DNA from 3 places in the Ensifer sp. Root558 genome. Region 1 is predicted to be linked to each of the others. Evidence: predicted binding sites of a transcription regulator. Region 1 holds the regulator's gene; each other region holds the start of a gene.

Region 1 (9,717 bases):
ATCGCAGCGGGCGAGACTGCAGTCACAAGCGCTCCATGCACGCCGCCGGTGGCCTTGATCACCTGCTCGACCGCATCCTTGGCCTTGCCGTTGACTGTCAGGTCGGCGCCCAATTGCTTTGCAAGTGCCAGCTTGTCGTCGAAGATGTCCGCCGCGACGACATGCATGCCCATCGCCTTTGCGTACTGCACGGCCATGTGGCCAAGCCCCCCGATGCCGGAGATGGCAACCCATTCACCGGGACGGACTTCCGTTTCCTTCAACCCCTTGTAAACGGTGACCCCGGCACACAGAACCGGCGCGGCAGGACCGAACTCCAGCCCATTGGGCAGGCTGCCGACGAAATCAGGATCCGCCAGGCCATATTCGGCGAACGTCCCGTTGACCGAGTATCCCGTGTTCGACTGGGCCGCACACAGCGTCTCCCAACCGGTGCGGCAATGCGGACAGTAGCCGCAGGCGCTGTGAAGCCAGGGAACGCCGACCCTGTCGCCCTCTTTCACTCTTTTGACACCGGCGCCGACCGCCGAGACATAGCCGACCCCCTCGTGCCCGGGAATGAACGGTGGGCTGGGCTTCACCGGCCAGTCGCCATTTGCAGCATGGAGATCGGTATGGCAAACGCCCGTTGCTTCGTATTTCACCAGGATCTGTCCCGGCTGCGGCGTGGGCACTGCCACTTCCTCGATCGTCAGGGGCGCGCCGAATTGCCGAACGACGGCTGCCTTCATCGCCTGAGCCATTTGCCAATCCTCCTCCAATCGCCGGGCCACGGAGAGGTTTCTTTGGGAACAGTGGGCCGGCAGGGGCCTATCTCACATACGAAAATCGTGTAATTGGCTCGAGCATCATGGCGCTCACAGCCAGTGCCCGGACGTCATTTCCTGCTTGGCGTATACCGCCAACACTTCAACGCGGTTCACGTAGCGCCATCGTCAGGTTGCAGCGTAAACCCGCCGGCAGAGTTCGACAATGGGTGGAGTGCAGAAGCGGTTCAGAGACCGACCGCCTTCGGCGCCCGGCCGGATCGAACAACGCATATCGTGCAACGGCGTTCGAGCGGGCGCGCTGGCGCGCGTATTGACAGGATCGGCGCCGGTCGTGTTGACTGAATGCTACGGGGCCGTAGCTCAGTTGGGAGAGCGCCGCAATCGCACTGCGGAGGTCGAGGGTTCGACTCCCTTCGGCTCCACCAAAACGATCAGAAGGTGCCCGGTTGCCGAGGTATCGGAACAGCGGCTGATTTGTCATCAGCAGATCGCCAGTTCGAGTCTCTCTGGGGACACCGCCATGCTAAGCCACCGTCCGGCCTTCGCGAAACGCTGCCCGATCCCGTGGCCACCTGCTTTCAGAGGCTGAACGGATCCCGCGCCGAGCGCTTCTCGCTCGGTGCATTGAACGGGTCGGCTTTCTTCTCCTTGGACTTGCGGCCCTCGTCGGCGATAATCTCGTCGACCGCCCGCTGGCACTTCATCAGCTCGTCGGCCGCCGGGCCGGTGCCGCGCAGGCTGAGATTTGCGATGACGCGATCTTCAAACGCGATGGCCAAGGCCCGCTTGCGCACGAAGCCCGTCAGGAACTCGGCGTCGGTGACGTTCACGAACAGAAACTTTCCGCTCGCATCACCGGCAGCGGTCGCCGAAGCGCTCCAGGGATCGGTCTTGTCGAAGCGGAAGGTCAGGTCGTACTCTTTGCCGACCTCGAGCGACCTCCAGTCGTCGCTGGCGAAGCTCATATAGAGCGGCGACTCGGAGCCCTTGGGATAGAACCCAAGGCGCAAGGTGACCCCGCCGTCGAATACCGATGAGATGAAGCAGGAGCCCTCCATCGAGGTGTCGGAAGCAACGGTCCAGCCGTCGACATCCTTCCACTTGATGATTTCGGACTCCTCAGCCGCGGCCGATCCCGCGGCGATCAGACAGCTTACCAATCCGACCAGCAATCTACGCATGCAAAACCCCCGTTTGCCCGCATTTTGATAGGTCCCCCCGTCACTGTCGAGGGTACCTAGCCGATCCCAGGCAATATTTTAGGAATATTCACCTCTCTGCGGCAAGCGGACGCGCCCATCACATGGCGAAAGGATCTTTCGACGACTTGGTCTGGCCGCCGCCGGCAAAGGGATCGTTGTTCGGCGCATTGCCACCGGCACCCGCAAAGGGATCGTTCGCCGCTCCCTGACCGCCATTCGGGATCAAGGCGCTCACCGCCTCCTGGCACTTGAACATCTCGCTTACCGCCTTCATCGAATCACGCAGGCTGAGGCTCGCGACGACGCGCCCCTCGAAGGCCAGCGCCAAGGTGTTCTTGCGAACGAATTCGGTAAAGAAGTCGGTGTTGGAAAAGTTGACGACAAGGGCCCTGGCGCCGGTCAGATCAACACCGAACGCAACGGCCGGCCACTGACGACCACGGTCGAGCTGCAAGGCAACATCGTATTCCCGCTGCGGCTCGATGGACTTCCATTCGGCATTGCCGATCGAAAGAAACGCCAGGTTCGTCGATCCCCGCGGATAAAAGCCGATACGAAGGATAGCGCCGGCGTCATAGCTCGTCGCCGCGTAACACGAGCCGCCCAGGGAGCGATCGGATCCCACCGTCCAGGCGTTGATCCGTTTCCAGATATTCGAACGCCCTTCTTCGGCAGACGCCGCTCCAGCCGTGAGCAACAGGCCGAGCACCACCAACGACAATCTATGCATGCAACCACCCCACTTTCCACGCAAAGTTATCTTTTTTTAGAGGCCTGTCGAGACGGTGAAGGCCCTTCCCCGCAGGGATTTTTGCGCGCCCCAGGCCCGATGCGAAAGCTGGCAGCTCCGATGCATTCTCCGCGCCGGTCCATGAAGAACGGCCGAGACGAGGTTGAGATCGAGCGGCTGGCGCAAATCAGCCACAGCCTGCGGGCAAAGAGCTGTTGAACATGGCAGAGTGATCGCCATGCTTGCTGGACTTCGGAACGAAAGCGCGGTTCACATCGTTTACCAACCCGTAGTCCCACCCCTTCATCAAGTGGACGATCACCGTGCTTGCCGCCCTGCTTCTCGCTTCGATAGTCGCATCGCCCAATATGCCTGACGTCAAGCTCAGTGCCGCGACGGTGGATGAACTCCAGACCGATTTCGAACGGGCCGTGCCGTGCCATCAGATCGATGGACGCAATGTTTGGAAGGGCGCGCTCGCCTTCTACATCCAGTCCTTCGTTTATGACGGCGATACGCCCGTTGCGACCGATGCGGCCGACGCAGTGCTTCCGGAAGACAACAGCGCCGAAACGGTGAAGGAGTTCGAAGACGCCTGCTCGGCCTCGCAAGCGACTTAAGTCTCTCCGCGAAGAGAGCCGCGATTCGTTCGAATCACGCGCGCGATTGACCTGCCCGGCGCTGTTTTGGGACGCAACCGTCGCCGAAAACCGCCCCGCTCCCGCAAAAGTGACCAATCGCCCCCCACAGAAGCAGCCAATTGCCTGAATTCACGGAATTTTAGGCACTTGCGGAACACATATGGAACAGATAGTGTCTGTTCTTGATTTGTTTCACGCCTCTGGAGCGACGTGCCATGCTGACCCGCAAGCAACAGGAATTGCTTCTGTTCATCCACGAACGCATGAAGGAGTCGGGCGTACCGCCGTCTTTCGATGAAATGAAGGATGCGCTCGACCTTGCGTCGAAGTCCGGCATTCACCGTTTGATCACGGCGCTCGAAGAACGCGGGTTCATTCGCCGGTTGCCGAACCGGGCGCGCGCGCTCGAAGTCATCAAGCTTCCGGAAGCCTACGCCGCCGGCCAGCAACAGCCGCGCAGGGGCTTCTCGCCGAGCGTGATCGAGGGCAGCCTCGGAAAGCCGCCGGCCGCCGCTCCTGCCACGCCGAAGCCGGCGCCGGTCGCCGAAAGCACGTCTGTTTCCGTCCCGGTGATGGGGCGCATCGCTGCCGGCGTGCCGATCTCGGCGATCCAGAACAACACCCATGACATTACCGTTCCGCTCGACATGATCGGCAGCGGCGAGCATTACGCCCTCGAAGTAAAGGGCGATTCGATGATCGAGGCCGGCATCTTCGATGGCGACACGGTGATCATCCGCAACGGCAACTCGGCCAATCCCGGCGACATCATCGTGGCGCTCGTGGACGACGAGGAAGCGACGCTGAAGCGCTTCCGTCGCAAGGGCGCGTCGATTGCGCTCGAAGCGGCCAACCCCGCCTACGAGACGCGCATTTTCGGACCGGATCGCGTGAAGATCCAGGGCAAGCTCGTCGGGCTGATCCGCCGCTACCATTGAATTCCAGGCAGAACGCCGAATCAAAAGAGCCTCGCCACTGAAAGTGGCGAGGCTCTTTCCGTTTAAGGCGACCTGAAATCCAGATCGCTTATTCGTGGATCGTGTATTCGCCGAGTTCGCAGAGATCCTGCGTGTCCTCGGTCGTATCGAGGGCCGAGCCTTCCTCGAATTCGAATCGCATGTCGTATTTGCAGACGTCCCGCCCGTCGGCAATGGTGATCTCCATGCTCTCGCCGGGGTTCAGGACCTGCCGACCGAAAACATCGTCTTCCCATTCATTGACGCCGACCGGCGACGTATAGAAATTCGTCAGTACCGCGCCGGTGTTGTTCTTCAGCTGGAAAACCAGGTCGTCCGCGCGCGCCTCCATAGCGGTCGCCGCAAAACACGCCAACGCCGTCAGGATCAGTCTCTTTTTCATTGATGCCATTGCCTCCGTTCTTAATGTTGACGGACGCTACCGATACGGTTGATCTCAGCGGAGTCATCGTTCCCCCTCTACCGAATTCACCGAAGCGATAAGATCCGACGGAGGCATAGGCGACGTGGCTTGCGCGGACGTGTCGCGAATTTTACCGCGCTGCCCTAAGGCAGAACGCCAAACCAAATTTAACGAGGTGAGATTATTGGAGGCCTCGCCCGGAATTGAACCGGGGTACAAGGATTTGCAGTCCTCTGCGTCACCACTCCGCCACGAGGCCTCACAGCTCGGATAACCAAGCGTTGGCGCGGATTTAGAATGATTGCAGAAAAACCGCAAGAGGCATTTTCTGAAAAACGCGCCGTCGATTTGCAGGACGGATACTTTCCACAGAACGATCGACGATGTCCGCCGATCGTCTCCCAGCTGATCTCAGCACCAGGGCGTCGGGCGCCCTTCCCACGGCCGCACGAGCCCCTCGGAAACGAGTACACGTCCAAGAGATTGGTCACCGCGGGTGACCAGGCGCAGTTTCTCGCCGGCCTTGGCATCTGATCGCCCTCCCGCCGAGATCAGCCTGAAGTCGCCTGCATTCAGCAATTCGCGCAGGCGCTGCTTGGCGTAGAAGCCGCGCGAACGCTCCTTGTCGCAGCTTGCCTGGCGGATTCGCGGCGCATCGACATCGGCGACGCGGATCGTCTCGCCATGGAAGACGAAGGTCGCGCCATCGATCACGCAGTTGTCGTTGCGAATGCCGCAAAAATAGAACTGATCGGTACGGATGGATGCCGTCTTCACCTCTTCATTCGGCCGCACGAGAGGGGTTGGCGGCGTGACGCCGACATTCACCGACGGCACCGGGGCGGCCAGGGCAACCTTCGTCGCCGGGTTGGGCTTCGGATTCGGTTTGTGCCTATCCGCCTGCTGGGCAACGCGCTCCTGCGCTTCAGGAACCGCGCGCTGAGGCTTCGGCTTCGTTTCCGATCGCGATGCAAAGGCCATGACATCGGAAACCACCGGCCAGTGCCGCAACTCGGCGCGATGGTCGTAGGCCATGACGCCGCCAAGGGTGAGCGCTGCGGCCAGATACCACGGCGCCATGCCGCCCTGTTTGCTGGTGCTTCGGCCCGAACTGCGGCGTCGACGTTTCGTAGTGGCTTTGGCCATCGGTCCCCATCCTGATTCGAGACCGCATTATGCGTTTGATGGGTTGCCGAAAAGTTTTCGAGGGCACCCCAACAGAGGGGAAGACCGCCAGGAACCGGTCATTCGCCTGCGCGGCCACGGCCCTTGTTGAGAGATTCGGAATTGCTACGGGACGGCCAAAACTGCCGACCGCCCTGCCCTCGACAACAAGATCGTTAAATCGGCGTCCGCCTCAGGAGCCGTTCGACGAGTTGGCCTTCCCGCGCCAGCGCGCCCACCAGACGGCCAGACGACGACGGCGGCGGCGAACCGAGGGAATGTCGTGGGAAAGCACGATCAGGCCCAACGGTATCATCCAGAAGCCCAGCACGGGCAAGAAACCGAGAAAACCACAAAACACCAGCAGCGAACCCAGCAGGATGCGCAGCAGGGGCGAGTCGGGCAACGCGATACGCCATTTTCCCAGCACGATCTGTCGTGTTTGCGGATCAATGCCGAAATGCGTCTGCTTCCTGTTTTTATTCATCATTCCCTATCCGGCGTGTTTTCCCACAATTGGGGACTTCTCCACAGCCTCGCAACGGAACTTGTCATTTTTTTTGAAAAAAGCGCTTGGCAAATCAGAAAAGCATGCGTATTAGCAGCCTCACTTCTGAAGCGCACAGCACAACAGCGGCGCGGATGATCCCTGGTAGCTCAGCGGTAGAGCATTCGACTGTTAATCGACAGGTCGCCGGTTCGAATCCGGCCCGGGGAGCCACTTTCTAAAAGAGCCATTTGCAGCGATGCGAATGGCTCTTTTTCATTTTGCACCTATGTTCTCCAGGTGATCAATCCCCAACCTCCCGATGGTTCTTCATGACAAAGGCCGCGGCGCCGCCCATCATCGTCTGGTTCCGCAAGGATCTCCGCCTGGCCGACAATCGCGCCCTCTCGGCTGCCGCCGGCGAGGCAGCCGTCATTCCCCTCTATATTCGCGAACCCGCCGACAGCGGCAACGGTGCGCTCGGGGCGGCGCAGGCGTGGTGGCTGCACCATTCGCTCGAGGCCTTGGGCGCAAGTCTCGCGCGGCACGCTTCTCGCCTCGTTCTTCGATCAGGCGCGCCGCTTGACGTGATTGTCGAGATTGCGCGCGCAAGCGGTGCGGAGCGCATCTACTGGAACCGGCGCTACGACCCGAACGGCATCGCCACGGATACCGCGCTCAAGAAGGCGCTGGCCGAGCGGGGAATCATCACGGAGAGCTTTGCAGGACAATTGCTGCATGAGCCCATGCGGCTGCTGACGACGACGGGCGGCCCCTACCGCGTGTTCACGCCGTTCTGGCGCGCGCTCGAACTGAAAAACGAGCTGGCACCGCCGATCGACCGGCCGCACCATATCGCAGCCCCGGGAGCATGGCCGCGATCGGAACGCCTTGACGACTGGTCGCTGCTGCCGACGAAACCGGACTGGGCGGCGACATTCAGCGAGGTCTGGACGCCGGGCGAAGACGGTGCGGCCACCCGTCTCGAAGAATTCGTCGATGAGAAGCTCGACGCCTACAAACGCTGCCGCGACATTCCCGACGCGGATGGCACATCCCTGCTCTCGCCTCATCTCGCCTTTGGCGAAATTTCGCCGGCGCAGGCCTGGCATGCGGCAGCTGGGCCCCAGGCCGATAGCGGCGAAGGGGCGGCCACCTTCCGCAAGGAACTCGCCTGGCGCGAATTCTCCTATCATCTGCTGTTTCATTATCCGGAGCTTGGCCGCCGCAACCTCGACCGTCGATTCGACCGCTTCCACTGGCTGAACGACGAGGACGATTTTACTCGATGGACCAGAGGGCTCACCGGATACCCGATCGTCGATGCCGGCATGCGCCAGCTATGGCGCCACGGCTACATGCACAATCGCGTTCGCATGATTGTCGCCTCCTTTCTCATCAAGGACCTGCTCGTCGACTGGCGCAAGGGAGAAGCCTGGTTCCGTGACACGCTGGTCGACGCGGATCCGGCCAACAATGCCGCAAGCTGGCAATGGGTCGCCGGATCGGGCGCGGACGCCGCACCGTTCTTCCGCATCTTCAACCCGGTCCTGCAAGGGGAGAAATTCGATCCCGACGGTCTCTATGTGAAGCGCTTCGTGCCGGAGCTGGAGCGCCTCCACCCGCGCTATGTCCATCGCCCCTTTGCAGCGCCCGCCACGACCCTTGCCGAAGCCGGCATCGAACTCGGCACGACCTACCCGAAACCGATCGTCGACCATGCCCTTGCCCGCGATCGGGCACTGGCAGCCTTCCGGCAGATCACAAGCGCAGCGGGACTCTCCGAGGAGACGTAGAGCCTCCGGTAGAATTCCTCAGTTGGCGTCTCGCCCGATTGCGGCTAGGCTCACGTTACGGATGCAACAGCTGAGGGGGTGGTGTATGCGTAACCTGGAAGCCGATTTTGCTGCATTTGCCGGTGCGGTGGAGCTATCTTCCGAAAATCTGGCGACGGCCGTGCGGGATTTCCCGCTCAAGGCGCGCATGGTGCTTGGCGCCCTGGTGCACCTTCAGGTGGGAACGTTGATGCTCGCCACGCCAGACGGCCGCAGGCTGGTGATCAAAGGCGCCAGGGCCGGCCCCAGCGCCATCCTCAACCTCAACAACTGGAACCTGCCGCAGCGTGCTATCTCGGGCGGCACCATCGGGGCTGCGGAAAGCTACATCGACGGCGACTGGGACAGTCCCGATGTCGGCGCCTTTCTCGAACTGTTCCTCGTCAACGCCGAAATCGGCAGGAATTTTCCGAACCGTGCGCGCGGGCTCCTTCGCCTTTTCGACAAGTTCCTGCACTGGCGCAATGCCAACACCCACTCCGGCGCGCGCCGCAACATCTCGGCCCATTACGACCTCGGCAACGCCTTCTACAGCGAATGGCTGGATCCGAGCATGACCTATTCGTCTGCGCTTTATGCAACGGGCGCCAATGATCTTCGCTCAGCGCAGAAAGCCAAATACCGCGCGCTCGCGGAAGCGACGAACCTGCGCACCGGCGATCATGTGCTTGAGATCGGCTGCGGCTGGGGCGGCTTTGCCGAGTTCGCGGCAACGGAAATCGGCTGCAAGGTCACGGGGCTGACGATCAGCCGCGAGCAACTGGCCTTCGCACGCGAACGCATGCAGCGTGCGGGCCTTGCCGACCGGGTCGAATTGAAGTTCCAGGACTATCGTGAAGAAAAGGGTACCTATGACCGCATCGTCTCGATCGAGATGTTCGAGGCCGTCGGCGAAAAATTCTGGGCAACCTATTTCTCGCAGCTGAAGCGGTGCCTGAAACCCGGGGGCAAGGCCGGACTGCAGATCATCACGATCAAGCCCGAATCCTACGAGGAGTATCGTTCCAATCCGGATTTCATCCAGAAATACGTCTTCCCGGGCGGCATGCTGCCAACGCGCGAGCATCTGGTCGAGCTTGGCCGCAATGTCGGCCTGCGGATGATCAACGACTTCGGCTTTGGCGTCGACTATGCCCGCACACTCGGCGAATGGCGGGAGCGGTTCTGGGCGGTCTGGAACAGGATCGAGCCGCTCGGCTTCGACCTGCGCTTCAAGCGGTTGTGGGAGTTCTACTTCTACTACTGCGAGGCCGGGTTCCGTGCCCGCAACATCGACGTCCGGCAGATCGTCTTCGAGTGAAGCGCACGGCGCGTCTTTACCGCGTCACCCGTAGCGCTTAAGAGGCGGTCGATCCAAGTTTCTGTTCAAAGGTACAGCATGCGTCTTGCATGGTTTTTCCTCGCGCTCGCCATCGCGACCGAAGTGGTGGGCCTGACGGTGATGAAGGCCGCTTCCGAAAGCGGCTCCTATCTCGGCCACATCGTCATGTATGTCTCGATCGCACTCT
Region 2 (9,717 bases), on a different contig from region 1:
ATTGGGCGATCTCGCTCGAAACCGGCAAGGCGCTCGGGGCCGACGAAGGCGCGGTGCGCACCATTCCGGTGCGTATGGACGGCGGCGCGCTGTTCATTGCGCTCGAAAGCCTGCTGATTGCGGCGGAATGACCATGGAAAAGGAGGTCAAGACCACCTGTCCCTATTGCGGCGTCGGCTGCGGGGTCATCGCGACGGTCGATGACAACGGCGCCGTCGCCGTGCGCGGCGATGCCGACCATCCCGCCAATTTCGGCAGGCTGTGCTCCAAGGGGTCCGCACTCGCCGAGACCCTCGACCTCGACGGTCGGCTGCTGCATCCGGAGATCGGCGGATGCCAGGCTGGCTGGGACGAAGCCCTCGACCTTGTCGCTACGCGCTTTGCGGAAACGATTGCCGAGCACGGCCCAGATTCGGTCGCCTTCTACGTCTCCGGCCAGTTGCTCACCGAAGACTACTACGTCGCCAACAAGCTGATGAAGGGTTTTGTCGGCTCCGCCAACATCGATACCAATTCACGTCTCTGCATGTCCTCGTCGGTTGCCGGTCATCGCCGTGCCTTCGGTTCGGATACGGTACCCGGGACCTATGAGGATCTGGAGTTGGCCGATCTGGTCGTACTCACCGGATCGAACCTCGCCTGGTGCCACCCCGTCCTCTACCAGCGCCTTGCCGCCGCCAAGGCGAAACGGCCGGGCCTCAAAATCGTTCTCATCGATCCGCGCCGCACCATGACGGCCGATATCGCAGACCTGCATCTCGCGATCCGGCCCGACGCCGATGTGGCGCTCTTCGTCGGGCTGTTCTCACATCTGGTTTCCAGCAATGCCGTCGACCAGAACTATGTCGCGGCGCATACGGCCGGCTTCGGTGATACCTTGCTCGCAGCGGGCGGTGTTTCGTTCGACGACGTGCTCGAGCGGACCGGTCTTCCGGCGATGCAGTTGCGCGAATTCTACCGGCTGTTTTCGACAACCGAGAAGGTCGTGACCTGCTACAGCCAAGGCGTCAACCAGTCGTCTTCGGGCACCGACAAGGTCAACGCGATCCTCAACTGTCACCTTGCGACCGGTCGCATCGGCCGGCCGGGCATGGGGCCGTTCTCGCTGACGGGGCAGCCGAATGCGATGGGCGGCCGCGAGGTCGGCGGGCTTGCGAACATGCTCGCAGCACACATGGCGATCGAAGATGCCGGTGATCGCGATCGCGTCCAGCGCTTCTGGCGTTCGCCAAAGATTGCCGAAAAGCCGGGGCTCAAGGCCGTCGATCTCTTCCGGGCGGTGGCAGACGGTCGCGTCAAGGCGCTCTGGATCATGGCAACGAACCCCGTCGTCTCGATGCCGGATGCCGACGCCGTCGAGGCCGCGATCAGGGCCTGTCCCTTCGTCGTGGTTTCCGACATCCTGAAAGAAACTGATACCGCCCGCCACGCGCATGTGCTGCTGCCGTCGCTCGGTTGGGGGGAAAAGAGCGGCACGGTCACCAATTCCGAACGCCGCATCTCGCGCCAGCGGGCGTTCCTCGCCGCACCGGGAGAAGCCCGGGCGGACTGGTGGCAACTGGCCGAGGTCGGTCGCCGCCTGGGCCATACCGATGCTTTCGCCTACGAAGCGCCCGCCGCGATCTTCCGCGAACATGCCGCGCTCTCGGCCTTCGAAAATGCCGGCAGCCGCGATTTCGACATTGGCGCCTATGCCGATCTTGCGCTTGAGGACTACGACGGGCTGACGCCCTTCCAGTGGCCCCAACGGGAAGGCCAGAAGCGCGCCGAAAGCCGTTTCTTTGCGGCGGGCAACTTCTATCACGCTGACGGCAGAGGCCGGTTCGTGGCCGTTCGCCCGGCAGAGACCGATCGCACCAATGCCGATTACCCGTACACGCTCAACACCGGCCGCATTCGCGACCAGTGGCACACGATGACCCGCACAGGCAAAAGCGCGCGCCTCTCGGCCCATATCGCCGAACCGTTTGCGGAACTGCACCCGCGTGATGCGATGGAGATCGGCGTCGGCAACGCCGACCTTATCGAGATTGAAAGCCCTGAGGGCAAGGCGTTCGTACGTGCGCTCATCACCGAGCGCCAGGCGCGCGGCAGCATCTTCGCGCCGATGCACTGGAACGACCAGTTTGCGGCGAAGGCACGCATCGATGTCCTCGTGCCGCCCATCACCGATCGTCTTTCCGGCCAGCCGGCATCGAAGAACATTGCGGTCGCCGCGCGAAAGTTCAAGGCGACGCACTACGCCTTCGCTGTCTCGCTAGCAAAGCCGGTCGATCCGGATGCTGCCTATTGGGCGCTGGCGAAGGCGGCTGGCGGCTGGCGATTGGAACTGGCTTTTGCCGAGCCGGTGGACGACTGGGCCGGCTGGTGCCGCCGCGTTCTTGCGATCCCGCAAGGCGTAGAGCCGCTCGGCTATGCGGATGCACAGACCGGCGACATCAGGCTCGCCTTCTTCGATGGTCCGCAGCTTCTCGCGGCCTTCTTCCTAGCGCGCGAACCGGTCGCCGTCGCGCGCAACTGGGCGATCGCACAACTCGGCGCTGACCACGCCAATCTGCGCAAGCGCTTCGCGCTCGTCGCGGGCCGTCCGGGGGCGGACAAGCCGGATCCCGGCGCCACCGTCTGCTCCTGCTTCGGTGTTGGCGTCAACCAGATCGTCGCGGCCGTACGCGGCGGTTGCCACAGCGTCGAGGCCGTCGGCGTGGCGCTCAATGCCGGAACCAATTGCGGCTCGTGCCGCGCCGAAATCAGGGGGATCATCGATGGATGTCTTGCAGCAGCCGCAGAGTGACGGACCCGCCCGCATGGAGGCGCTCGCCAAGCTGCCCGTCTTCTGGGCGCTGGAGGGCCGGCGCGTCGTGGTGGCCGGTGCAACGGACGGAGCGATGTGGAAGGCCGAGCTTCTGGCCGCCTGCGGCGCCCGCGTCGACCTTTACGCTGAAGGGAACGACGAGACGCTCGCGACATTTGCCGGCCGTACCCCGCAACACCCCACCGCCAGCGTCACGCTAAACCGCCGGCACTGGGCGTCCGCCGATCTTGACGGTGCCGCGCTCGCCGTCGGCGATTGCGAGGACCAGGCGGAGGCGCGGGCATTCTTCGCCGCCGCCCGCGCGGCGGGCGTTCCGGTCAACGTCATCGACCAGCCGGACTTCTGCGAGTTCCAGTTCGGCTCGATCGTCAACCGCTCGCCCGTCATCGTTGCGATCTCGACCGATGGCGCCGCCCCGATCCTCGCCCAGACGATCCGCCGCAAGATCGAGACGCTGCTGCCGAAAAGCCTGAAGGCCTGGGCAGCGCTGGCCCAGTCTCTTCGTGGAGCGGTGAACCGCCGGATCGAACCCGGTCCCCGGCGCCGCCTCTTCTGGGAACGTTTTGCCGATCGCGTCTTTTCGACCATGGATACGCCGGAGGAGGGCGTAGGCGGGGTGCTTCTTGCTGATGCCGAAAGGCTCGCGGGAGCCCCCGCCATCGGTCACGTGACTTTGGTCGGCGCGGGACCGGGCGATGCCGAACTCCTGACGCTGAAGGCCGTGCGCGCGCTGCAAGCGGCCGATGTCATCCTTTTCGACGACCTCGTTTCTTCAGACGTGCTCGAACTCGCCCGGCGGGAGGCAAAGCGCATGCTCGTCGGAAAGCGCGGCGGCCGCGAAAGCTGCCGGCAGCAAGACATCAACGCCATGATGGTCAAGCTCGCCAAGGCTGGGAAACGCGTGGTGCGGCTGAAATCCGGCGACCCCATGGTTTTCGGCCGGGCCGGCGAGGAAATCGCCCATCTCGACCGCGAGAACATTCCCGTCGACGTTATCCCCGGCATCACTGCCGCAAGCGCCATGGCCTCCCGTCTCGGTCTGTCGCTGACCCATCGCGACTATGCCCAGTCGCTTCGGCTGGTGACCGGTCATTCCCGCCACGGCGGCCTGCCCGATGATGTCGACTGGGCAGGCATTGCCGATCCGCGCAGCACGGCGGTCTTTTACATGGGTGGCCGAACGGCGGGGCTGATTGCCGAAAAGCTTATCGGCGAAGGCCGTTCACCTGAAACACCGGCCGTGATCATGAGCGATGTCAGCCGTCCGACGGAACGCAGCTGGCGCGGCATGCTCGCCACAATCCCGGAGGGCATAGGGGAGATCGGCTACGACAACCCGGTCCTCATCGCTGTCGGCGACGTGTTTTCGGCCCGAGACAAGCAGGCCGGATCGATCGAGCGCACTCTCGCCGGAGCATGCTGATGGGCATGTCCCTGGTGTTCATCGTTCTCGCCATCGGCCTCAGCTGGCCGCGTTTCAGGCTCATCTTCCTGGCTCAATCGAACGCTGCGCTGGCCGCAGCGCCCCTCACCATGGTTGCGAGTGCCGTGAACCTCTGCGCCATCGGCCTCGCTGTTGCAGAACACGGTCTGCTTTTCGGCGGATTGCTCATCGCCGGCGGTATGTTCTTCGCGAAAATAATGCAAGCCGTGCCTTCAACGCCGGGCATCTTAGCTTCAGCCCTGTGCCTTGCCGCCTACATAGAAATGACGATGACGGTCGTGGCGTGACGAGCTCAATGCTGCCCCTGAACAGACACCAGCGTCTGCTGACGCGCCAAGGGATATTCGAAGGCGTCGCCTCGTATCGACGTCCCGAATATCCCAAGGTCGCCACCGTGGGCTGGTTCTAAGCGCGCAGGCAGATCACGGCCATCCCCCAATTGAGGAATGAATGCCTGTACCGAACAAGTAAAGCCGCTGGCCCCGCGGCCGACATCAGTCGACTGCCGTTTCCGATCCATCGCCGCTTTCGTCGAGTACGACCGTCTCGCCGAGCGGGGTCGCTGCAATTGACCTGATCTCTTGGGCGAGCGACGCCAGCTTGCGCGCAATCTCCTGCAATTCGGCGGTCGAGCCGGTGGCCTCGCAGGTATTTTCAACGCTCCGTTCGTCCATGTGCTCTTCCTCTTTCGAGTGGACGCAGGAGCGGAGCATATTTCTAATCTACTATATAAGGCCACAAGCCGTCGCGCGTTCTTCGTGCGGCGCACAGCCATAGGTATAGGCCGATCGACAAGCCGGCGATCACCCGCGACAGATCTCGATCCAGGGCCGATTGGCCTTACCTGCAGCAATCAAGCCCATCGGCGATCTCGCAGGTCATCAAAACCTTGGAAGAGTGACATTCCGACGTTGCAGGAGCGAAAACTCGGCGACGTCAGGGTTTTCATCTGGATGCTAAATTGCTAGTTCTTTCTTTGTTCCTGCACGTCTCTTGGATGCAAATCGATGCGGGCAGTGACTGAGTGCGACGAAAACGAACGGGAACGCATGAGCGCCGCCTATCTCGAAAAACTCAATGACCGCCAGCGTGAGGCGGTCGAGCACGGTATCGGCTTGCCGGAAGGACAGGTCGGCGGTCCGCTTCTCATCATCGCCGGTGCCGGCTCCGGCAAGACGAATACCCTCGCCCACCGTGTCGCGCATCTCATCGTCAACGGTGCCGATCCGCGCCGCATTCTGCTGATGACCTTTTCTCGACGCGCAGCAGCCGAGATGACCCGCCGGGTCGCGCGCATCTGCCGCCAGGTCCTTGGCGACAACGCTGCAGTCATGACGGACGCGCTCTCCTGGGCCGGCACCTTCCATGGCATCGGCGCCCGGATCCTGCGCATCTACGCCGAACAAATCGGTCTCGGCCCGGATTTTACGATCCACGACCGGGAGGACAGCGCCGATTTGATGAACCTCGTGCGCCACGAGCTCGGCTTCTCGAAGACGGAAAGCCGGTTTCCGACAAAGGGAACGTGCCTTTCGATCTATTCGCGCGTCGTGAACTCCGAAAGCTCGATTGGCGACGTATTGAAGTCGGCCTATCCCTGGGTCACCGGCTGGGACGAACAGCTCAAGGCGCTGTTTGCGGCTTACGTCGATGCCAAACAGGCGCAGAACGTGCTCGATTATGACGATCTCCTGCTCTACTGGGCGCAGATGGTTTCCGATCCGGAGCTTGCCGAAGATATCGGCGGACGCTTCGATCATGTTCTTGTCGACGAGTATCAGGACACCAACAGGCTGCAGGCGTCGATCCTGATGTCGCTCAGACCCGGCGGCCACGGATTGACGGTCGTTGGCGACGACGCCCAGTCGATCTATTCTTTCAGGGCTGCGACGGTTCGCAATATTCTCGATTTCCCGAACGCCTTTTCGCCCGAGCCTGCCGACGTCATCACCCTCGACCGGAACTACCGCTCGACGCAGCCGATCCTCGCCGCTGCGAACGGCGTGATCGGCCTGGCGCGGGAGCGATTTACCAAGAACCTCTGGACGGACAGGCAATCGGAGCAGCGCCCGTTGCTCGTCGCCGTCAAGGACGAAGCGGATCAGGCCGCCTACATCGTGGAGCAGGTTCTCGCTGGCCGCGAGATCGGTATCGCCTTGAAGCAGCAGGCGGTGCTTTTTCGCTCGTCCAATCACAGCGGAACGCTCGAAGTCGAACTCACCCGCCGCAACATTCCGTTCGTGAAATTCGGTGGCCTGAAGTTTCTCGACAGCGCCCATGTGAAGGACCTGCTCGCAGTCCTGCGCTTCGCGCAGAACCCGCGTGATCGCGTCGCAGGTTTCCGGTTGCTGCAGATGCTGCCCGGTATTGGCCCACAGACCGCTGGAAAGATCCTCGATGCGATCGCCGCCGATCCGGAACCGCTCGCGGCTCTTGCTGAGATCCCGCCTCCCGCCAAGACCGGCGAGAACTGGACCGGCTTCGTCGACCTGGTGTCCGGTCTGCGACGGGCCGAGCCTGGATGGCCGCAGGAGATTGGCGCTGCGCGCGCCTGGTATGAGCCCCATCTTGACCGGATCCATGAAGACGCCGACACGCGCAAGGCCGACCTGCTGCAGCTCGAGCAGATTGCCGGCGGCTACCAGAACCGCGAACGTTTCCTGACCGAGCTGACCCTTGACCCGCCCGATGCCACGAGCGACCAGGCGGGCATGCCGCTGCTCGACGAGGACTATCTGATCCTGTCGACCATCCATTCGGCGAAGGGCCAGGAATGGCGCTCGGTCTTCATGCTCAACGTCGTCGACGGCTGCATTCCGTCCGATCTCGGCGTGGGTACAACTGCCGAACTCGAAGAGGAGCGGCGGCTGCTCTATGTCGGCATGACACGGGCACGCGATCATCTCTCCCTGGTGACGCCGCAGCGCTTCTTCACCCACGGCCAGAACGCCCAGGGCGACCGGCATGTCTACGCCTCGCGAACCCGCTTCATCCCGGCGACATTGCTTCAGTTTTTCGAGACGACGAGCTGGCCGAAGATCTCGGCAAGCGCCAGCGAGCGAAGCGCCAAGCAGATCCGCATCGACGTCGGCGCCCGCATGCGCTCCATGTGGAAGTGAGCGAAGGCGGTGGCGAGCTCGCGAATTGTGCGCTCGTGTCTGCAGACAGACCAAGCGAGGAGCGCGTGCCGCTCGCCAACCGCCGGTCTGTAGCGTTGTTAGCCTGGCAAGCTCGGCGGCGCGATAAACTGATAGTACGACCACACCGCAACCAAGGCGGCTATCAGTGCCAGCCAAATCAACGCCTTCCGCGGCACAGGGCTGGCCGGCTTCGCCTCCTTTTTCGGCTTTGGTCGTTCAAATTTGATGATGTTGTTGTCCATTCGCTCCCATCCCGAGTAAACTCATACATGTCCCGGCGCGTTCAGCCAGCGCACCGCAATGACATGTGCCGCCTAACGTCCTGATTTGGCATCAATAAGATGTGAAAGCAGGTTCGCGCCAATCCCAAGCAACATGGCATTCCAACGCCGTCGTCAAGCCTTCAGGCCCAGTCGTGGCAAGCAAGGGACGTCTGCATCAAGCCGCGCCGTCGCGGCCGAGCCAGGGATCGGGGCCTGGATCGCGGCCCGACGCAACCTGGCCCAGCCGCTCCAGATAATGTGCCCAGCCTTCCGCATGGCCGGCGCATTGTTCGGCGCTGGGCAGACCCGTTTGCGTAAGGCGCAGCAATGTTCCGGGCGGCTGCTCGATCAGGTCGATCTCGATCAGGCTCGAGCCGGGCGGGACAATGTCGCTGCCTTCCCAGCCGAAGCTATAGGCGAGCCGATGCACCGGCACGACCTCGCGGAAAGACCCGCGGGCAAAGCGGGCCCCGGTCACGTTAACGAGATAGAGACCGCCGGGCTCCGCCTTGGTGTCGGCCTCCGTTCCCATCCAGCGCAGGATCTTTTCCGGGTCGGTCAAAAGAGCGAACACTGCGGCGGGTGGCGCCGGAATATGCGCTTCGCGGCGGACGACGAGGGCTTCTGGCATCGGTCTTCCCTTTGCTGATTGGCCTGCCTGCGGCCTGAGAGTCCTTCTGCAGGCAGCCGCAATCATAGACCGCCGTGGCGGACGGCGCCACCGTCCGCCCCTGACTTGCGCGCAGCGCGGCGGCGGGAAAGGGCTTGTCCATAGGGCGCTCGACCCTATCCTCTTCGGCATGGATTTGTCCGCCCCCCTTGCCTGGCTCGTGGACGAGGCAAGCGCCTCGCAGGAGCCGGACCGATTCCTGTCCGACCTTGGCCGCCAGCTCGTCGCCGACGGTCTGCCGCTCTCGGGCGGCGCGCTTACGCTCGCCGTGCCGCATCCGATCATCGCCCGCCGCACCTGGCTTTGGCGAGCCGAGACCGGCGTGGTGATCGAGAGCCTGGGCTTTGCCGGCGCCGTCTCCGACCGGGCGGGAGAGGAGTGGCTGGCCGGGCTCGGGCCACTGCTGCAACAATCGACCGGTTCGGGGAATGAACGCGCGTCGCTCGGCTGGGCCGGGACGCGCCCGTTCGGCCCGGAAGAGACGGCGCGGCTTGGTGATGTCGCGCGCTTTGCCGTCGCGCCCCTGGCGGTTCTTGCCGAGCGGGCCGCGCTCACCGCTCTGCTCGACGCCTATCTTGGCCGCCGCAGCGCCGCCCGTGTCCGCGCCGGAGCGCTCACCCGCGGCACCGGTGAAACCATTCGCGCGGCCCTGCTCTATGCCGATTTGCGCAACTTCACGGCGCTGTCCGAAACATCGGAACCCGCCGTGGTGATCGCGGCCCTCGACGCCTGGTTCGATCGCCTCGCCGGCGCGATCCATGCCTTTGGCGGCGAGGTGCTGAAATTCATCGGCGACGGCGTTCTGGCGATCTTTCCGGTGAGCGGCTCGCCGAGCGAAGCCTGCGACGCAGCCTTGCGCGCGGTCACCGCCGCGCGCGCCGGCATGGCGCATCTCGACCAGGCCCGGCAGGCCGAGGGGCTACCGCCGCTCTCCTTCGGCGTCGCCCTGCACCTCGGCGACATTCTCTGGGGCAATATAGGTGCCGCCGATAGGCTCGACTTCACAGCCATCGGCCCGGCGGTCAATCTCGTCAGCCGCCTGGAGGGCCTGTGCCGGCCGCTCGGCTGCTCCGTGCTGATCTCCGGTGCCGTGGCTGAGGCCGCGTCGACGCCGCTGCTGCCGCTCGGCGAGCATCCCTTGCGCGGCATCGCAGCACCCTGCGCCGTCTTCACCTTGCCGGACGCGTGACGCAGCCCTTCCACGGCCATGCCGTGAACGGCGAAGCGTCCGTCTTCGACGGTTAGACGCGCGTGCGCTCCGCCGCCCAGTCGGCGACAAGCGGGCGGTAGAGCCAGGGGATGTTGTTGCAGACGTGGTTGCCATCCTCGAAGATGTGCAGTTCGGTTCCACGCGCACAGATATCTGCGCATTTTACCGCTTCGGAGGG
Region 3 (9,717 bases), on a different contig from region 1:
CGGGCTTCGAGCAGCTTCACATTGGCCGGAACGTCATCGACAACAAGAATACGCGCAGTCATATCAATTTTCCCGCCGCTCAGGCATCGCCCAGGTAGGTTTTGATCGTCTCAATGAACTTCGGTACGGAGATCGGCTTGGAGACATAGGCTTCGCACCCGCCCTGGCGGATCCGCTCCTCGTCCCCCTTCATAGCAAAAGCGGTCACGGCGATGACCGGGATGACGTGTAGCTCGTCGTCTTCCTTCAGCCACTTCGTCACTTCCAGACCGGAAACCTCCGGCAGCTGGATGTCCATGAGAATGAGATCGGGCCGATGCTTGCGCGCGAGCTCGAGCGCCTCCATGCCGTTGCGAGTCTGGATCGTCGCATAGCCGGAGGCCTCAATCAGGTCGCGGAAGAGCTTCATGTTCAGCTCGTTGTCCTCAACAATCATCACCTGTTTGGGCATGTCGATCCCTTGCTGTCCATCGTCACCTTGCAAGTCTCCTCAGGACAATTAACGTGCGGAGCCGACGACTCGACCCATTTCCTCAACGTCAGAGATAGGCCTATTTGGTTGAAAAATAGGTAACTCCGCACGTAAAAACCATACGGGGACAAACCATTGAAGAGCGCCGACGAAATCGCCATCGACATTCTCTCCTGGCTTGCCGGCGAGCCTGAGCTTCTGTCCCGCTTTCTGGCGCTGACCGGCACGGACCCAACGGCGTTGCGCAACGCGATTGCCGAACCCGGCTTCATGGGCGGGCTCGTCGCCTTTCTGATGGACCATGAGCCGACCCTGATGGCATTCTGCACGGCGACCGGTACGGCGCCTGAAGACGTCGTGCGCGCCCATATGGCACTTTCCGGCCACGCAGGCTTCGAGGATTGAGGGTGGCAAACGCGCCGACAGCTCACCGCATCACGCTTGGAAACCGCCCGCTGATCGTCAGCGACATCGACGATGTCGTGCTTGAATTCATCAATCCGTTCAAAGCGTTCCTTGGGAGCTGCGGCCATGTCCTCCTGCCCCGATCGTTTCGCCTGACCGGCAACATCATCACCCACGCGGACGAGCAGCCGGTGACGGAGCCAGAGGTCAAGATCCTGCTCGACACCTTCTACGGCTCGCAGGATCGTTGGCAAACGCCCGCCGCCAAGGTCGTCGAGACCCTGGCCGCATTGTCGGAGGAAGCCGATATCGTCTTTCTGACTGCGATGCCGCCGCAGCACGCTGCGGTTCGTCGCGCTCTTCTTGACCGGCTCGGCCTGCCCTATCCGCTGCTTGCGTCCGAAGAGCCGAAGGGGCCGATCGTCCAAAAACTTCACGGCAGCCGCACCGTCCCCCTCGTCTTCATCGACGACATGCTTCGCAACCTGCGATCGGTGAAGGATCACGCGCCGACCTGCCTGCCGATAAACCTCATGGCCGACTCGGAGTTCAAGGCGCTCGCGCCGAAGCTCGACGCCGACATCCGCGCCGTCGCAGACTGGCCGGAGGCAGCCGCAGCCATTCGCGCGCACTTCCGCGGCTAGCCCGGATCGGCTGCCCGTCGGCGCAAATTCAGCCGCGCCGGCGCTGCGAAAGACGCGCCCGGTGATCCTTTTCAACGGCGACAATTGCATTGTGATTTCCAATCGCGCCTCCTTGAGACTCGCTAGAGTAGAGCTTAAGGTCGCAATGTTCAATATTTGTTCCCGATATGCCCGACAGCGCTGCTCACTCTCCAGGCTTCTGCCGCGACTGCCTCAAGGAACAGGCGGCGTCGGTGCGGCGCTGCCTTGCCTGCGGCAGCCCGCGCATTCTGCGGCATGCGGAGCTCTATGACCTGACGCTGGCGCACATCGACTGCGACGCCTTCTATGCCTCGATCGAGAAGCGCGACAACCCGGAGCTTGCCGACAAGCCGGTGATCATCGGCGGCGGCAAGCGCGGTGTGGTCTCCACCGCCTGCTACGTCGCCCGCATTCACGGCGTGCGCTCGGCCATGCCGATGTTCAAGGCGCTGGAAGCCTGCCCCCAGGCCATTGTCATCAAGCCCAATATGGAGAAATACGCCCGCGTCAGCCGCGAGGTGCGCACGCTGATGCAGGAACTGACCCCGCTGGTGCAGCCGCTGTCGATCGACGAAGCCTTCCTCGAACTCAGCGGCACGGAGCGACTGCATCACGATCCACCGGCACGCACGCTTGCGCGGCTCGCCCGCCGGATCGAGCAGGAAGTCGGCATCACCGTCTCGGTCGGCCTCTCCTATTGCAAGTTTCTCGCCAAGGTGGCGTCCGACCTGCAAAAGCCGCGCGGCTTTTCCGTCATCGGCCAAGCCGAGGCGCTGGAGTTCCTGCGCGAGAAGCCGGTGACCCTGATCTGGGGCGTCGGCAAGGCCTTTGCCGCCACGCTGGAGCGTGACGGCGTGCGCACGATCGGGCAATTGCAGACCATGGAAGAAGGCGACCTGATGCGGCGCTATGGCACCATGGGGCAGCGGCTCTTTCGCCTATCGCGCGGGCTCGACGAGAGAGCGGTCGAAATCGACGGCGAAGCCAAGAGCGTTTCCGCAGAGACGACGTTCAACGACGATATCGCGCGCTATGACGACCTGGTCACGCATCTGCGGCGCCTCAGCGAGCAAGTGGCCCACCGGCTGCGAAAGTCGGAACTCGCCGGCCAGACGGTCGTTCTCAAGCTCAAAACCGCCGACTTCAAGATCCGCACCCGCAATCGGCGCCTGGATAGCCCTACCCGCCTTGCCGACCGCATTTTCCGCATCGGCCTGCAGCTTCTCGAAAAAGAGGCGGACGGAACGAAGTATCGGCTGATCGGCATCGGCGTCAGCGATCTCTCCGCCCCGGATCTCGCCGATCCGCCCGATCTCGTCGATCCCGCGGCCACCAGGCGCGCTGCGGCCGAGGACGCGATCAACAAGCTGCGCGACAAATTCGGCAAGGCGAGCGTCGAAACCGGCTACACTTTCGGCACCAGAAAACGCGATCCATGAGACCACAAGCGTGCTTGCCCGAGCAGGCACGCTTCGCAAAGCGATCACGCAACCTTGATCGACAGCCCACACAGCAGGATGAATTCCTTAAAGATTGAAGGCTAGGCTTGTTCGCCAAGTCACGTGTTGGGTTGAGTGTATGGTATCGCGTTTCGCTCTCACCGCCAGCGTCGTCGCACTGCTTTTGTCGCCGGCTACCGGCTTTGCAGGCAGTCGCGGGCCGCTGCAGATCATCGTCTCGAAAGATCAGCAATCGCTCGTCGTCTATGACGGCGACGCTGTCATTGCGACATCACCGGTCTCGACCGGCAAGGCGGGCCACACGACGCCATCGGGCATCTTTTCTATCCTGGAAAAGCGGCGTCATCACAAATCGAACATCTATTCGAACGCTCCGATGCCGTTCATGCAGCGGCTCACCTGGTCGGGCATTGCTCTGCATGGCTCCAACCATGTGCCGGACTATCCGGCGTCCCATGGCTGCGTGCGGTTGCCGAGCGAATTTGCTGCCTCGCTCTACAAGTTGACCGAGCGCGGCGTGCACGTGCTGATCTCCGACCGGCAGATAACGCCCTTGGAGGTCAAGAGCGCCCTACTCTTCCGCCCGGCCCCGATCGATCTCCAGCCGCCGCTTTCCGACGTGCCGCTCAGACCGGCGATCAGCCAGGCCGGCGATGCGCCGGTGGAAGTGGCGATGCGGGAGCCGCCCGGCGGCGCCAATTCGGCGCGATCCACCGAGGAGCCGATCCGTATCCTGATCACCCGCAGCGATACCCGCGACACCATGCGCGAGGTTCAGACGTCCCTGGATTTCCTCGGCTACGCGCCGGGCGCGATCGACGGCCATGCCGGGCCGGCGACGATTGCGGCCCTGCGTGCCTTCCAGGCAAGCGAAGGCATCGACGGCGACGGCAAGCTGACACCGGACCTGACCGACCGGCTCCTGCGCAAGGCCGGACGTACGCCACCGCAAAACGGCAAGATCCTCGTGCGGCAAGGGTTCAAGCCGCTCTTTGAAGCCGGGCTTACGATCGACAAGCCGGAAGAGGCGCTCGGAACGCATTTCCTCCAGTTCCGGCACAATGAAGAAGAAGGTGCCGAAGGCAAATGGTTCGGCGTCTCGCTCGAGGACCACCTGCCCGCCTCGACGAAGAAGCGGCTCGGCATCTCCACGGAGGCCGATCCCTTCGCCTATAACGGCATCCAGCGCACGCTGGCGCGCATGACGATCTCCGACGTTGTGCGCAGGCGCGTGGAAGCGTTGCTCGCCGAGGGCTCGTCGCTCTCGATTGCCGATGTGGAAAGCGGGTTGGAGACCGGTCAGGGCACCGACTTCATCACCATTACTCGGACACGTCCCGGCGACTGATCTGCGAGACCGGCAGACAAGCACCCGGCGAGCGTCCCGCCGCGGGTCGATAGGTTCCAAGCCGGCTCAATCGCCGCTCCACTGCAATTCAGCGGAGCCCCGCCTCGGATTACACCAGTTCGACGTCGATGACGCCCGGCGCCGAGCGCAATGCTGCAGCGATCTCCGGCGAAATCCGGAACTTCTCGTTCAGTTCAACCTCGATCTCGCGCTGGCCATTGTCCTTGATGACGACGAAGGAGACGAGCCCGTCGCCCTTCGTGTTGAGGTGCGAGGCGATCGACTTCAGCGGCCCGGAATCGCGCACATAGACGCGCAGCGCCTTCTGCAGTTGCAGCGATTCTTCTTCGAGCGACCGCAGCGTCTGGATGCGCAGGCCGATGCCTTCCGGCCGCTCTTCCGCCGCCACGGTCATGACCAGCGACTTGCCGGGCTCGAGCAGGTCTCGATACTGGTGCAGCATCTCGGAGAACAGTACCGCCTCGAACTGGCCGGAGGAATCCGAGAAGGCGATGATTCCCATCTTGTTGCCGGTGCGCGTCTTGCGCTCCTGCTTCGAGGTTACTGTTCCGGCGAGCCTTCCGGCCGTCGCCCCCTTCTTCACAGCGCCTGCGAAATCGCCGAAGGTCTGCACGCGCATCTTGGCGAGCAGCGCATTGTAGGTGTCGAGCGGATGGGCAGACAGATAGAAGCCCAGAACCTGGAACTCACGGTGCAGCTTTTCCGAGGCAAGCCACGGCGTGTAGGTCGGAAGCGCAATGCGCTCCGGCCCGGTGGCCGCCCCTGCGCCGAACATGTCGCTCTGCCCGCTCGTCTTGTTTTCCTGAGCCCGCTGGGCAAACCCGAGAATACGATCGAGCCCGCCGACCAGCTCCGCCCGGTCGTAGCCGAAGCAATCGAAGGCGCCGGCGGCAATCAGGCTTTCAAAAACGCGACGGTTGAGCAGCTTGGGGTCGATCCGGAGGCAGAAGTCTTCGAGGCTTGCGAAGGCCTTGTCGCCTCGAACCTCGACGATGTGCTCGACCGCTGACTCGCCCACGCCCTTGATCGCTGCAAGCGAGTAATAGATGCGGCTTTCGCCCGTCTGGAAGTGCCGGAACGAGGTCTGTACCGACGGGGCGATCACCTCGATGCCCAGACGCTTGGCATCCTGGCGGAAGTCGTTGACCTTTTCGGTGTTGGACATGTCGAGCGTCATCGACGCCGCCAGGAACTCCACCGGATAATGCGCCTTCATGTAGGCGGTCTGATAGGACACGATCGCGTAGGCTGCCGCGTGCGACTTGTTGAAGCCGTAGTTGGCGAACTTGGCGAGCAGGTCGAAAATGAGGTCGGCCTGCGGCTTCGACACCTCGTTCTTGACGGCGCCGTCGACGAAACGGGCGCGCTGCTTGTCCATCTCCTCCTTGATCTTCTTACCCATGGCGCGGCGCAGAAGGTCGGCCTCGCCGAGCGAATAGCCAGAGAGCACCTGGGCGATCTGCATCACCTGCTCCTGGTAAACGATAACGCCCTGCGTTTCCTTGAGCAGGTGGTCGATCTTCGGATGGATCGACTCGACCTCTTCCTCGCCATGCTTACGGGCGTTATAGACCGGGATGTTCTCCATCGGGCCTGGGCGATAGAGCGCCACGAGTGCGATGATGTCCTCGATGCAGTCGGGCCGCATGCCGATCAGCGCCTTGCGCATGCCGGCACTTTCCACCTGGAACACGCCGACCGTTTCGCCGCGCGACAGCATCTCGTAGGTCTTCAGATCATCGAGCGGGATGCTCGCGAGATCGACCTCGATGCCGCGCTGCTTGACGAAATCGACCGCGACCTTCAACACCGTCAGCGTCTTCAGGCCGAGGAAGTCGAACTTGACGAGACCGGCCTGCTCGACCCACTTCATGTTGAACTGGGTGACCGGCATGTCGGAGCGCGGATCGCGATACATCGGCACCAGCTGCGACAACGGCCGGTCGCCGATCACGATACCGGCGGCGTGGGTCGAGGCGTGGCGGTAAAGGCCTTCGATCTTCTGGGCGATATCGAGAAGGCGGGCGACCACCGGCTCCTTCTCGGCCTCTTCCTGCAGGCGCGGCTCCTCCTCGATCGCCTTGGAAAGCGGCGTCGGGTTGGCGGGGTTGTTGGGCACCAGCTTGCAGATCTTGTCGACCTGACCATAGGGCATTTCGAGCACGCGACCGACGTCTCGCAAGGCGGCACGGGCCTGCAGCGAACCGAAGGTGATGATCTGCGCCACCTGTTCGCGACCGTACTTGCGCTGCACGTAGCGGATCACCTCTTCGCGCCGGTCCTGGCAGAAGTCGATGTCGAAGTCGGGCATCGAGACGCGCTCGGGATTGAGGAAGCGTTCGAACAGCAGCGAGAAGCGCATCGGATCGACGTCGGTGATCGTCAGCGCATAGGCGACGAGCGAGCCGGCGCCCGAGCCGCGACCCGGCCCGACGGGGATGTCGTGCTGCTTGGCCCATTTGATGAAGTCGGCAACGATCAGGAAGTAGCCGGGGAACTTCATGCGCTCGATGACGCTCAATTCGAAGGCCAGGCGCTCGCGGTATTCCTCTTGGGTGTAGCCGGGCGCCATACCCAGTCTCGCGAGACGGTCTTCGAGGCCCTCCTCCGCCTGGCGACGCAGTTCGTCCGACTCGGCGCGCTCGGCCTCCTCCGGATCCGCCGTCGCGCCGGTAAAGCGCGGCAGGATCGGCCCACGGGTCTTCAGCATGAAGGAGCAGCGCCGGGCGATCTCGATCGTGTTTTCCAGTGCCTCGGGCAGATCCGCAAACAGCGCCGCCATTTCTTTGCGGCTCTTCAGATAGTGGTCCGGTGTCAGGCGGAACCGGCTGTCGTCCGACACCATGGCGTTGTGCGCTACCGCCATCAGGGCGTCATGCGCCTCATAGTCGGAGGGCGACGGGAAGAAGGCTTCGTTGGTGGCGACAAGCGGAATGTCGAACTTGTAGGCAAGCTCGATCATCCGGCTCTCGTGCCGCCGGTCGTGGCCACCGTGGCGCTGCAGCTCGATATAGAGCCGATCGCCAAAGAGATCATGCAAGGCTTCGAGACGCGCTTCGGCGAGCGCCGTGGAGCCCGCCTTCATGGCGATATCCACCGGGCCACCGGACGCGCCGGTCAGCGCAATCAAGCCCTCGGTGCCGCATTCGCCAAGCCAGGAGCGCGTAATGCGCGTCGCCTGGCTGCCCTCGCCGCTGAGATAGGCACGGCTGACGAGATCGACGAGGCGCGTATAGCCGTCATCGGTGGCGGCGATGAGCACGATCGACGGCAGCTTGGCGAGCTGATGCCCATGGCCGCGCCGATCCCCCTCGGTCTCGTCCTCCATGTCGATCGACAGCTGGCAGCCGGTGATCGGCTGCAGCCCGTCACCGGCTGCCTTCTGCGAGAATTCGAGGGCTGCGAAGAGATTGTTGGTGTCGGCGATCCCGATCGCCGGCTGGTTATCGGCGACCGCCTTGCCGATGACCTTCTTCAGCGGCAGAGCGCCTTCGAGCAAGGAGAAGGCAGAGTGGACGCGCAGATGCACGAACTGCGGATCCGTGCCGAGCGCCTCACTCGATGCTGCCTTGCTGTCGTCTGCCATTGTCGCACCCTGATTCCTGTCCAGTCGGAAGGATATCCCGTTTATCGCCCGTCATGTCCAGATTCCCCTGGCATGTCGTCCCCCTTATTCAACGGGGATGAGACGCTTTGCGGAGGTGCTTGAGAGAAGATGTTGACGCCCGCCTTCAGAGGCCGAGCGCAATGAAAGAGATGCTTGCGATGAACAGGCTCATCGACGCGAAGGCGGCGAGGTCACGAACAAAATCAGTCATAACATGGCTCCTTTTCCGTTATGTTTTTACTTTGTTCCATTTTTGTTCACGCGTCAAGCAGTGCACAGGCATTCTGTTCACGATGGTTAACATCGCGCCCGAATGCAGGTTAACTGACGACGAAGCCGCTTGAGGAAAGCGCGGTGCCCGCATATCAAGAGGAACGACCACGCGGAGCGCTCCGACATGCTTGCACGCCTGATTCTCCCCTTGCTGATCCTGCTTCCGACCACCGTCTCCGCAGCAGAGACGATAGACCCCGCCCGCATCGTCTCGGCGGCGACCGGCGACTGGAACAAGGACGGGAGCCAGGATCTCGCGCTCATCGTACGACCCGCCCAAGGCAGCGACGAGGACAACGGCATCTATCTCTATCTCACCGGCGACAACGGCGCGCTGGCATTAAAGTCGGCCATTCCGAACAAGGTCTGGGGTCAGTTCGAACTCGTCGGCCAAGCGCCGTCGATCGAGGCGCTGCCGAGCGGCTCGTTGCTCATCACCAGTCAGAACGATGCCATCGGGCGCGACCGCTGGGAACAGAAGCTGACGGTCGCCTATCGCAACTTCGACTTCGTGGTGGCGGGCTACACCTACTCGTCCTACGATACGCTCGATCCGGACAACACCGCGCAATGCGACCTCAACGTGCTGACGGGCAAGGGCAAATCGAACGACACGCCAATCACCGCGAAAGGCGAGCTCATCCTTCTCAAGGACTGGAGCGACGATCGCGGGCAGAAGGCGTGCGGCCTGTAATAACCGGGTGATTGTTCTCTATTTGTTCTTTACAACTTCAGCGGATCACGACATCCTCCGGCGCGAACGTATGAGGAACAATCATGGCCGCGCTCGAAGCACTCAGAGAATTCATCGTTGAAGCCAAATCAAAAACCTATGTCGGCGGCGGCGGGCAGCGACCGTCGTCACGCCCGGGTTCCCACGACATCGGCTACGAGCGGGATAGCTGGCGCTACCTCGACAGCTATTTCGGCGGGACCGATTTCGCAGGCCAGGAGACCGTGTGGCAGAATGACGAGCCGCACTGGGCGATGAACTACTTCGGCCGGATCATCCGACCTGACCTCATAAACGGCGAAAAGGCAGGCGTCGTCATCAGGGCGGCGCTTCAGGCGATGTACCGCGACAAGCGGCATTTCCTCGGCGGCACGGAGTTCCGGCACGCCCATGGCTACTACATCGACAACAGCCGCGGCGACACCTCACATTTTTCCGGGCATGAGGTCATCTTCGTCGACGGCGAGGAAGCCTACGAGCTCGACTATCGCGGCGGTCTGATCAGGCGTTGAGGGCAAGGCCCGCAGCAAGTGACGCAAGAGCGCGCAGCGGTTCGCGAATCTGAAGGATCGCGGCGCGCTTTGGACGCCAAACGCCGCGGATGGCCGGCGAAGCTGGTAATCGCTGTGTCAGACGCACGCATTCATTCAAGAAACGACGTTGCAAGTCACAGCGTGGGGTCAATCGTAACGCAGGGCCTGCACCGGATCGAGGCGCGAGGCGCGCCAGGCCG

The links. The regulator LexA, encoded in region 1, represses DNA repair genes until DNA is damaged. The targets are predictions, from matches to a motif close to TGTTCNNNNTGTGTTCNG.
Region 2: a site for LexA is predicted at 5,223-5,240, ahead of ASD63_RS08320 (ATP-dependent helicase). Genes of this name have one in related genera too.
Region 3: a site for LexA is predicted at 8,222-8,239, ahead of dnaE (DNA polymerase III subunit alpha). Genes of this name have one in related genera too.

What each region holds. Positions count from the first base shown of each region.
Region 1 is NZ_LMGC01000035.1:355,827-365,543, reverse strand. Features, by position in the region: gene adhP (alcohol dehydrogenase AdhP) at 1-743, opposite strand, end outside; tRNA gene ASD63_RS28215 (tRNA-Ala) at 1,120-1,195, shown strand; gene ASD63_RS28210 (hypothetical protein) at 1,349-1,951, opposite strand; gene ASD63_RS28205 (hypothetical protein) at 2,070-2,702, opposite strand; gene ASD63_RS28200 (hypothetical protein) at 3,026-3,322, shown strand; gene lexA (transcriptional repressor LexA) at 3,559-4,281, shown strand; gene ASD63_RS28190 (hypothetical protein) at 4,370-4,702, opposite strand; tRNA gene ASD63_RS28185 (tRNA-Cys) at 4,909-4,982, opposite strand; gene ASD63_RS28180 (thermonuclease family protein) at 5,135-5,869, opposite strand; gene ASD63_RS28175 (hypothetical protein) at 6,081-6,374, opposite strand; tRNA gene ASD63_RS28170 (tRNA-Asn) at 6,534-6,608, shown strand; gene ASD63_RS28165 (deoxyribodipyrimidine photo-lyase) at 6,707-8,170, shown strand; gene ASD63_RS28160 (cyclopropane-fatty-acyl-phospholipid synthase family protein) at 8,256-9,509, shown strand; gene ASD63_RS28155 (SMR family transporter) at 9,588-9,717, shown strand, end outside.
Region 2 is NZ_LMGC01000004.1:119,935-129,651, forward strand. Features, by position in the region: gene nirD (nitrite reductase small subunit NirD) at 1-131, shown strand, start outside; gene ASD63_RS08300 (nitrate reductase) at 134-2,791, shown strand; gene cysG (siroheme synthase CysG) at 2,763-4,235, shown strand; gene ASD63_RS08310 (hypothetical protein) at 4,235-4,543, shown strand; gene ASD63_RS08315 (hypothetical protein) at 4,751-4,930, opposite strand; gene ASD63_RS08320 (ATP-dependent helicase) at 5,306-7,375, shown strand; gene ASD63_RS35425 (intracellular growth attenuator family protein) at 7,474-7,638, opposite strand; gene ASD63_RS08325 (SRPBCC family protein) at 7,835-8,290, opposite strand; gene ASD63_RS08330 (adenylate/guanylate cyclase domain-containing protein) at 8,460-9,518, shown strand; gene ASD63_RS08335 (alpha/beta fold hydrolase) at 9,571-9,717, opposite strand, start outside.
Region 3 is NZ_LMGC01000023.1:59,959-69,675, forward strand. Features, by position in the region: gene ASD63_RS20130 (PleD family two-component system response regulator) at 1-62, opposite strand, end outside; gene ASD63_RS20135 (response regulator) at 80-451, opposite strand; gene ASD63_RS20140 (DUF3572 domain-containing protein) at 608-877, shown strand; gene ASD63_RS20145 (hypothetical protein) at 880-1,521, shown strand; gene ASD63_RS20150 (DNA polymerase IV) at 1,689-2,981, shown strand; gene ASD63_RS20155 (L,D-transpeptidase family protein) at 3,121-4,350, shown strand; gene dnaE (DNA polymerase III subunit alpha) at 4,460-7,957, opposite strand; gene ASD63_RS20165 (hypothetical protein) at 8,376-8,945, shown strand; gene ASD63_RS20170 (DUF5680 domain-containing protein) at 9,029-9,496, shown strand; partial or broken gene ASD63_RS20175 (FtsX-like permease family protein) at 9,665-9,717, opposite strand, start outside.